4 regions of the Desulfomonile tiedjei DSM 6799 genome follow, and region 2 is predicted to be linked to each of the others. Evidence: riboswitches for the same ligand, from Rfam matches in the RefSeq annotation. Region 2 holds a riboswitch; each other region holds the start of a gene.

Region 1 (2,200 bases), 1.2 Mb from region 2:
CCCGCTCTTACCGCCAGTATTGCTTCCTCACGCGTCATTGCGGGCCCAACACCCATATTGTCCGTGCCCGGCCGGATGCGCCTTGAGACAAAATTCAGATGGCCTTCGACTCCTTCAATTTCTCCGGCCACGCCCATGTCCACCACGACTACATCTGCTTTTACAGTCCTGGCAAGCGCGTTGATTCCGGCTCCGCCGCGCAGAAAGTTGTGAACCATCTGAACCGTAACTTCTGCAGGGTATTTGCTCACGCCCTCCGCTGTAACGCCATGATCCCCCGCCATGGTCACAATGACCCGGTTATCGAATTTCGGGTTCATCGATCCGGTCATCCCGGCAAGATCCATGGCTAGGTCCATGAGTCTGCCCAATGCCCAGTGCGGCATGGTGAGCATGTCCAGCCTTTCCTTGGCTCTATTGCGAAAATATGTGTCAGCCGGTTCTATCCCGGCGATTGTCTGTTCGACCAAATTCATAAAGAAGTCCTTTCCTTAAGAGTCAGTGGTAATCCGCACGCAACGAGCATGACCTCATCGGCCTTTGTGGCAATTATCTGATTACAGCGTCCGACAAGATCCCTGTACAAGCGTCCCAGAGGGTTTTCGGGGACAATTCCCGATCCCACTTCATTGGTGACGAATACGACTGTTGCATTTGAAAGGGAACAGGCATCCAGCAATTCTCCCACTACCGAGATCAGCTCGTATTCGGTAAAGTCTTTTTCCTGCAATGAAGCTTGGTACATCAGATTGCTAATCCACAGGGTCAAGCAGTCGACAAGATAAACGGAATGCCTGGACTGAGCGAGAATTGGAGCGATTGCGACGGGTTCCTCAATAGTGTCCCATAATCTATCGCTTCTCTGCTCTCTGTGCTTTCTGACCCGCTCAGCCATTTCTGCGTCCTTCGGCTGACAGGTCGCAATGAAGCCACGAGATCCGGGAAGAGATTCGGCCAGATTCAAAGCGTAATCACTTTTTCCGCTTCGACTACCGCCTGTGATAAGAACGATCCTCGCCATTTGAGACCTATTTATTATGCTATTTTGAGGAACAATCCGGAAAAATTCAAGTAGCTTTCCAACATGAGTAAAAGGCTCAGTCGGAAAATTCTCCCTGACCGGAGTTCACATAAGCGTCTCAACATCCTGAATACAAAAACAAATATACGCTAAGCGCGTAGCGACAGGAAACCTGCCCGTGCCAGAGGCAGTGTGCGGAAGGAGAATCGATGGTCAGAAGCATAAAAAAATCCTCGGGTATGCCCGAGGATGCCGTTTTTCATCCTGCTGCCATGCTCTCGAACCGCGAAGAGCGTGACGCTATAGCTCCCATGGGCAGGTCTTCTGGCTTCCGGTTCGTTTTACTCGCCGCCCTTCCCATCAAGAATTGACAGTGGTATTGCGGCTTTCATCCCCGGTTACAGCGGCGGGTCCGCAACGGATTTGCACCGTTTTCCCTAAAATCCTGATTTTTAGGATAGCCCAATTACTGAACCTTAACTAGTAGGATAACGGTCGAAGGCTACAACAGTCAAGGAAAAAAATCCGGGAAACTGTGTCGACACCCCGATCCTGACCCGAAAAAGTCGCTGGAAGCGCGACCGAACGTAGCCGTGGGCGCAACCGTTTGCTACAGCATGTCGCGCAATGAAGTTTTTCCGTGCACTCCAATCTTTATAGCGATTGCCAAAAATTTTGACGTTTATCCCATGCTCCAACACAAGATACTGGTGGGAACCGGCGTCCCTGTCGGTCCATTATATCGATATCATTGATCATATTAAAGATGTGCCGGCACGGAGGCACGGCACCCACCAACATTCTTATTTCAATCGGATACCACTTTTGGCAATTCTTTATACGTTGTCATCGATCCTCGGAATGAGCCTGATCGGGATTTCCGCAGTGAAACGGCAACAGGGAAGATCAGACATTGTCGCACTTTGAGATGGAGAACATCAGGCCTCATGATTTTGACTTCTTGATTTTTTTCTGCTGTTGGTTTAAATTTGATGCTCACCCATCGTTTTTCCAGCAGATACTTAGATCCAGGAGACTTCACTCATGGCAGATTTCGAGCCCACTATAGTAGCATTTTGTTGTCATTATTGTGCGTACGGCGCGGCGGATCTCGCCGGCAGCATGAGACTTGAATATCCTACCAATATACGAGTTATCCGACTGCCTTGCACAGGAAAG
Region 2 (2,200 bases):
GGCTCTTCTCCGAGAATTGTCTTTTGTCGTTTTCAATATTTCAGTCCTCATTCTCGTGTTTCAAATTTTAGTCAACTGAGAGTCAACATGAATGCGGAATCTGCGGTGCATTTGTGTCTATGTGGGACACATATCTAATCCCTTAAAGTCCTCTTGTCAAGCCATTATTGTGATGTTTAGTCGATAGGTGTCTTTTCGTGTCTAGGTAAGTAAAAAGGGATTCCTAATCCGCAGGTCGCAAGTTCGATCCTTGCCGGGGGCACCACAGATGAATCGTAACCAAGCTATTGGCCGTTTGTCCTACATCCTTTTTCTTTCTCAGAATCACTACTGTGCCCATTATATGTACTTGTCCTGAGAACAGGCCTTATTTATGGCTGATCAATGATGTCAGCGCGAGTCCGGTCTCACCTTTTTCTTGACACCTTACCCTTCTTCTGAGAATCTTTAAGAACATACGTCGAGGCGCCAACGGAACACGGTAAAAACCGTGGCGGTCCCGCCGCCGTAACCGGAGACGAAACGTGCAAAACCACTGTCCGGCTTCAGCCGAATGGGAAGGGCACGTGGAGAGAGACCCGGAAGCCGGAAGACGAGCGCTCCGACGAGGGTAACCGATGGTAAAGGAACGCCCTGCTGCTGAAACGCGGCAGGGCTTTTTATTTTCTGTGATGGTTCACAGCGACAAATGCAGAGATATGTGCCGGCACGGAGGCACGGCACCTACCGATTTTCGAGCTCTTTTCGCAATCGGCAATAATTCTGACATCTGCTATAGGAGAAACCTATCGTCTCGAATCGCCTTACAGACCAAAGCGCCTGCTTAGAAAGGTTCTGATGTGAAAGCACTTCGACTTCACCAGGTGGGTGAACTGAGGCTCGATGAGGTGACACTGCCCGAGCCCTCTCCTGAAGAAACCGTGGTCCGCGTGCGTTACTGCGCACTATGCCGCACGGACGCCAAGATGTGGCAGAAGGGCCAACGAGACCTCGTCTTGCCGCGGGTGTTGGGTCATGAGGTCTCTGGAATCGATCTGACCTCCGGGCGTGAAGTGGTCGTCTGGCCCGGTGCGACCTGCGGTAGTTGCAGTTTCTGCATCCAGGGATCGGAAAACCTCTGTCCCGACATCCACATTATGGGGTTCAACCGGGACGGCGGACTCGCGCAGGCCATGGTTGTGCCGAAGGAATCGCTGATTCCCGTACCTGCCGGCGTCTCATTGCGGCTCGCCTGCTTGGCCGAACCGTTGGCGTGTTGTCTCAATGCGCTGCATCAAATCCAGACCCGGCCCGGTGATCGGATACTGGTCTTCGGGGCCGGGCCTGTGGGTCTTTTGATGGGACTCGCAGCTCGGTCTTTTTCCGCGCGGGCTTTCGTCGTGGAAAAAGAACCGGCGAGGCTTGAACAGAGCCAGGTCTATTTGGATCGCCTCGGCATCCCAGCCGGCACCCAACCTTCCGCCAAGGGTTTTGATGCTGCGATCAATGTCTGTGCTGCCACGGACACCCTTTTCTCGGGACTTCGTTCGACCCGCGCGGGAGGAAGCTTCTGCCTGTTCAGCGGATTGCCTCATGAGGACACCATCACTTCCGACGTTGTCAACGAAATCCACTATCGACAACTTCGTGTCACTGGAGCGTACGGTTGCACGCGAGCACAGTTTCATGAAGCACTCGACATTATCAGGCAGCATGATCGGGACATCGAGCTTTTAGTAGAAGGGGAGATCACCCTTGAAGAAGTGACCGGCCATCTCCCTCGAATCGCTGACGGTCAGGCGCTCAAGATTTTGGTTCGAATCGAATGATGCCATTTTGCATTCAAGATGTGCTTACTGCACTGACCTGGCTCCGCAGGTCAGTGCTTCGGCTTTAACGAGAACTATCTGGACTGAAAGTCCGTATGACCTGGGATGTGGGGGCTTTCGAGAGTCCTGCCATTCCTTGCCGTCATGCCGGTTTTACTACTGTGAAAGGAGACACCATGGCGACCGAACTGCAATTGCGGGAATTCGGACGGCTGACGTCGGCCGTTGCTCTGGGACGTACACTCAGCCGAGACGAAGCCCGTGAAGCGTACCGACAGATCATTCTTAATGAACAACCGGAACTTCAACAGGGGGCATTCCTCATGGCCCACATTTCCCGCGGCCCCACCATCGAGGAACTGGGAGGTGCCTGGGATGCGCTCGATCGCCAC
Region 3 (2,200 bases), 2.0 Mb from region 2:
CTATGTGGCTGCATCTGCCGACCTGCATGGGTTGTCCCAGGAGCGCCCCTATTCTCGGGTACTTGCTTTCATCGTAGGGAACAAGCGCCATCGATCCCAATGAGATGGCTGGATGTACACCGAGAACAACGGCTGCTTCCAGATTTCTCCCTTGCTCCTCTGCCCTCCGGAAATATTCCCATAGACGCTGCCGGGAATGGAGACTGACGGCAAGCTTATCTCTTCCTTTTAGCTGCATCCGATGGTAACCGCAGGTTTCCGCCCCTGTGTACGGGTCTCGAGCTACTACTAGCCCTGCAGTTATGTACGGACCTGCATCGATAGGAAAATGCGTGAGGATGGGTAATTTGGTCAAATCCAGCTCTGCACCTACAAATTGGTTTTGCAGGAAAGCCGGCGCTTCGACGATCTCGACGGGTATTGACCGTTGAATGCGATCTGCGAAAGAAGACCCTATCTCTTCTGCAGTTACCCCCAGAGCACGTGCAAGCCGTTCCCTGCCAGCCAGGAGATTTGCCACCACCGGAAAATCCCGCCCTGAAATCTTCTCGAAAATCACCAGAGGATATCGCCGCATACGTTCTAACTCCATTATGATCGCAGTCGGTTCCCATACGGCATTCAGCTCTTCCGTAATACGCAGAACATCGCGAGGATTGTTCTGCTCGTACAATCTGATGAAATCGCGCCAATCTTGACTCATACATTATCCTAACCTGCCGCGGTACGGACCCGGGCAAAAGTCGATGAATCTTCTACGCTACAGACAGTCTTCCCGATGTTCTCTACAAATACAGGCGAACACTATTTTGTCAGTCCGGATCGTACAAGGTTTCCATAGATCAATTTTGTGAGGATCGTCCCTCCGATTATGCCGGCAACGCAGGTTATAGCCGCAGCAATTCCAATGACAGGGTAAGGCAGATTCAAAATCGTCCTGAGACCGACAGCGACACAAAGGTTTCCCACCACATTTGCGGATACTTGGGCCAGGAGAATCCTTGACCACGTCATGTCGGTGCAATTACGAACAGCCAGCGAAAAAACCAGTGAGCCCAGGCCATTTGCGGGGATGAAGAAAAGCGCCAATGGTGACAATCCCGTCGCGAGAGCCACGAGAGCAGCGACTTCGCCAGTGATAAATCCTGCAGGTTGGCGATACAGGAGCGCGACAAGCGCTGTCATGGTTGCCCAAGTCACTCCACCAACGATGACGCATGCCGGGTTGATGACAGCATCGATGCGATGTGCGACTTGTTGCACGAGCACAAAGACGAGACCGAACAGCACCGCGCCAACGAGAGATTCAGTATCTACCCGCGTAAACGTTAGCGAACGACCATCCTGTGTGAGTGCTTTTGCTGTGTTCATTGCGTCCTCCCTGTGATTGCTCAATAAAAAACCCCTACCTCAAAGGTAGGGGTTGCTTTTACCATCAGCTTTCCCAAGACCTGACACTCGTCTTCTGGCTTTCGGGTCTTCCTCCGCTCGCCCTTCCCATTCAGTTGGAACCGAACAGTGGCTATGCGAGCTTCGTCACCGATTACAGCGGCGGGTCCGCCACGGAATTGCACCGTGTTCCGTCAGTATCATGTCTTCAAGAGCACAACTTTTTTCTTTAGAGTGCCCGCAACAGCGAGCCTTGTCAAGCAAAAACGGTGAAATGCGTGTATCCATTCAGTTATACGTGGGGAAAATCCCCCCTCCCCCCCCCTTTATAAAAGGGGGGTAAAGAAGCAACCCGAAATTCCCCCCTTAGTAAAGGGGGGTTTGGGGGGATTTGGAAAGTTGGAAGGACTGTGATCCGAGAAAAGATTCTCTCTACCCCGCGTAACTGAATCGTTACAAATGCGTAACCATTTAGTCATAGCCGGGCACGCCCTGGAAGGGCGGCCCCAATAGTAGCCACGGGTGTCAGAAACTGTCTCAAAAGTCAAAATTTATCCCGGATCGTGCCACGAATTTCTCATCATCTCTCCAGACTGACTGTAGGAGCGCCCCCCGTGGGTGCCCGGTAGTGACCGGCCTCCGTGCCGGTCATTGCGGGAGGGCAGGCACGAGACCTGCCCCTACCACGATGGCGAATCGTGGCACGATGTTCTGTGGATTCGAGAATTTTGAGACAGTCTCGTCAACCCGTGGACAGCCGCACGCCCCTATGCATAATTGAATGATCCTGAAAGGGTCCACCGATAGGCAA
Region 4 (2,200 bases), 2.8 Mb from region 2:
GTTCGGGACGATACTGACTGCAGCGGGTACATTCGCGAGATTCTGAGGCCGCCCTCCTGTGGAGACCACTTCACCGGGAGTAAGTGGATAGTCGGAACCCGGTTGGCCTGAAGGAATTGGATCGCCTGTGCCAAACCCCCCGTCGGTAGTCCCGGTTCTCGCTTGCGATTGCCGCCGATCCTGACGCGGGGCTTCGATCTCTACAGGAGCAAGCTGCTCTGTCGGCAGATTCTGTGCCGTTTCTGAAGACGATCTCTGCTGTGCATTAACCGTTGTTAGTGCGGGGCCAAAGGAGCATGTCAACGTTAAAACGAACCAAACGACTATGATATAGAGAAGAGTAGTTGAATCCCTCATGTCTGCATCTCCGATTAATATGTCCTCAGGGAAATTGAACTCGACAGCCTCGCATCGGCTACCGACAAATAGGTGGAGCACACGGAGAAGCTTTGTGAATGTCTCCGGCAAATCTTCCATTTCGGAGCAGACTTCCCGGCAAATTCCAGATTCCTGATAAGAGGTTTTGGGGGGCCAGCGCCGGAAACTGGTACTCTTCCACAAGCATCGGTGGAAGGTTTGGACTGCATGTCGGTACACAAGGTACCGGCGGTAGCGGCGCAACCGCAGGCCCGCCCGGAGCGCAGGTAACAGGTCTCCGACAAACAGGAAAACAACCAGCGGGAGATTGCGTCGGATAACAACCGGACACTCTCTGCGGAACAGGATAATTTGGACCGCAGGAAGGCGCATTCACTGGCTTGCATGTTCCTCTGGGAACAGGGCACAGTATTTCGGCAATTCTGAAAGGCAATGCCAACGCCGCTCCAGCCAGCCCCACCGTACATTGAATGATAGGTCTGACCGGCCCGGGATCACGAACATAGAGTGGTACGAGTTTGGGGTCGTGTACGGATTCCGGCCCAGAAAACGATCTAACTTTGTGGGGAACAGGGACACACGAAAGAGGTGCCTGATTGCAGGCTCCTCCACGCCGCGACATGTGGCCGGGGTTCGCCGGCATGGTTGGATATGGGGACTGGGGGCCAATATAGCCCGGAGTGTATGGCATTGACGAATAGCCTGGAGGTGGGCAAATACCGCCCGCCTGGCATTGCATCTGAACACCTAACGATAGACCGATAAGTGTGACGACTAATCCTATAAAACTCCTCTTCATTGGATTCCTCCTCATGAGACAAAACTCTCACCCAAAAATGATCCGGATTGCACTCACCATTCTGGAATGAACAGCAGGCTCAATGTCCTGCCTTTTCTTCCAGTTCCGGCTCCAATGTGCAGCGGTAGATACGGATAAACTTCGACACCTGCTGTTTGGCCGTCCAAACATGCCGAGAAAAAGTGATGTTGACTTGAGGAGCTTAGGCTTGGATAATGGCGGGAAGGGAATGCACATGAGATTCCCGCTTGCCCTGGGTTCCGGCGCCATCGGAACCTGGGGTTTCCTTACCTGCTCTTCATTTTAGAAACGAGTACAGCCTGAAACCAAAAAACCCTCCTTCGCGCGTTGGGGCGAAAGAGGGTGGTCTGCGTGCTTTCACCCATCCCGCCCGCGCAGGACATCTTCGGTGACCTTCATGCTTGGGTATTCTGGCTTCCGTTTCGACCTAGTCTCCGCGCCTTCCCGAAAGAATTTCTTCCAGTGGCTATTAGCGGATTTCGTTCACGGTCACAGCTGCGGGGCAGCGTCGGTCTTTCACCGACTTCCCCAAAGCACGTTGGTTTGGACTAAGAATAAAAGACTATCAAACAAATCCTATCAACACTGGTCGAGAGATGTCAAGCTGTTTTGTGATCCGTGCACAAATTCACTCAAAGTGAGGAGATGAATTCGTGCAATCCTCCGGATTCAGCAAATGTTCGGCTTCATGAATTTCCGGCATTGTCCGTGCTGCATCATCGAAAAATCGCATCCGTCGCGTGGAATCTGTAAGATTTACGCTCTCGCATGTTGCTTTGTTGAAAACACATACAAACTAAGTATAATGCCATTTTGGTGATGATTTTCTTGTGAACTCATCACTTCAAAGCTGATGAAAGGTCAAGTATGACGATAGATTTGGAGATTATGTGAATACAAGAACAATTTCAGGGCGTTATAGTATTAGAGAAGAGGTTGCGAACAGCCTTACTCACTTGCTTGGAATCCTTTTTTCCATCACAGGCATGGTTATTTTGATAC

The links. Region 2 has a riboswitch for cobalamin ahead of DESTI_RS04945 (alcohol dehydrogenase catalytic domain-containing protein). Riboswitches for the same ligand answer to the same signal wherever they lie in the genome.
Region 1: linked by a shared signal. The riboswitch ahead of cobU (bifunctional adenosylcobinamide kinase/adenosylcobinamide-phosphate guanylyltransferase) and the one ahead of DESTI_RS04945 (alcohol dehydrogenase catalytic domain-containing protein) in region 2 are both predicted to bind cobalamin.
Region 3: linked by a shared signal. The riboswitch ahead of DESTI_RS24380 (hypothetical protein) and the one ahead of DESTI_RS04945 (alcohol dehydrogenase catalytic domain-containing protein) in region 2 are both predicted to bind cobalamin.
Region 4: linked by a shared signal. The riboswitch ahead of DESTI_RS30825 (hypothetical protein) and the one ahead of DESTI_RS04945 (alcohol dehydrogenase catalytic domain-containing protein) in region 2 are both predicted to bind cobalamin.

What each region holds. Positions count from the first base shown of each region.
Region 1 covers NC_018025.1:6,447,826-6,450,025, reverse strand. Annotated here, with positions in the region: gene cobT (nicotinate-nucleotide--dimethylbenzimidazole phosphoribosyltransferase) at 1-476, opposite strand, end outside; gene cobU (bifunctional adenosylcobinamide kinase/adenosylcobinamide-phosphate guanylyltransferase) at 473-1,021, opposite strand; cobalamin riboswitch at 1,319-1,500, opposite strand; gene DESTI_RS27750 (hydrogenase iron-sulfur subunit) at 2,066-2,200, shown strand, end outside.
Region 2 covers NC_018025.1:1,166,496-1,168,695, reverse strand. Annotated here, with positions in the region: cobalamin riboswitch at 425-616, shown strand; gene DESTI_RS04945 (alcohol dehydrogenase catalytic domain-containing protein) at 840-1,808, shown strand; gene trpD (anthranilate phosphoribosyltransferase) at 1,985-2,200, shown strand, end outside.
Region 3 covers NC_018025.1:5,685,498-5,687,697, reverse strand. Annotated here, with positions in the region: gene DESTI_RS24385 (UbiD family decarboxylase) at 1-703, opposite strand, end outside; gene DESTI_RS24380 (hypothetical protein) at 805-1,371, opposite strand; cobalamin riboswitch at 1,461-1,582, opposite strand.
Region 4 covers NC_018025.1:3,945,613-3,947,812, reverse strand. Annotated here, with positions in the region: gene DESTI_RS16685 (TonB-dependent receptor) at 1-357, opposite strand, end outside; gene DESTI_RS30825 (hypothetical protein) at 416-1,177, opposite strand; cobalamin riboswitch at 1,582-1,769, opposite strand; gene trhA (PAQR family membrane homeostasis protein TrhA) at 2,089-2,200, shown strand, end outside.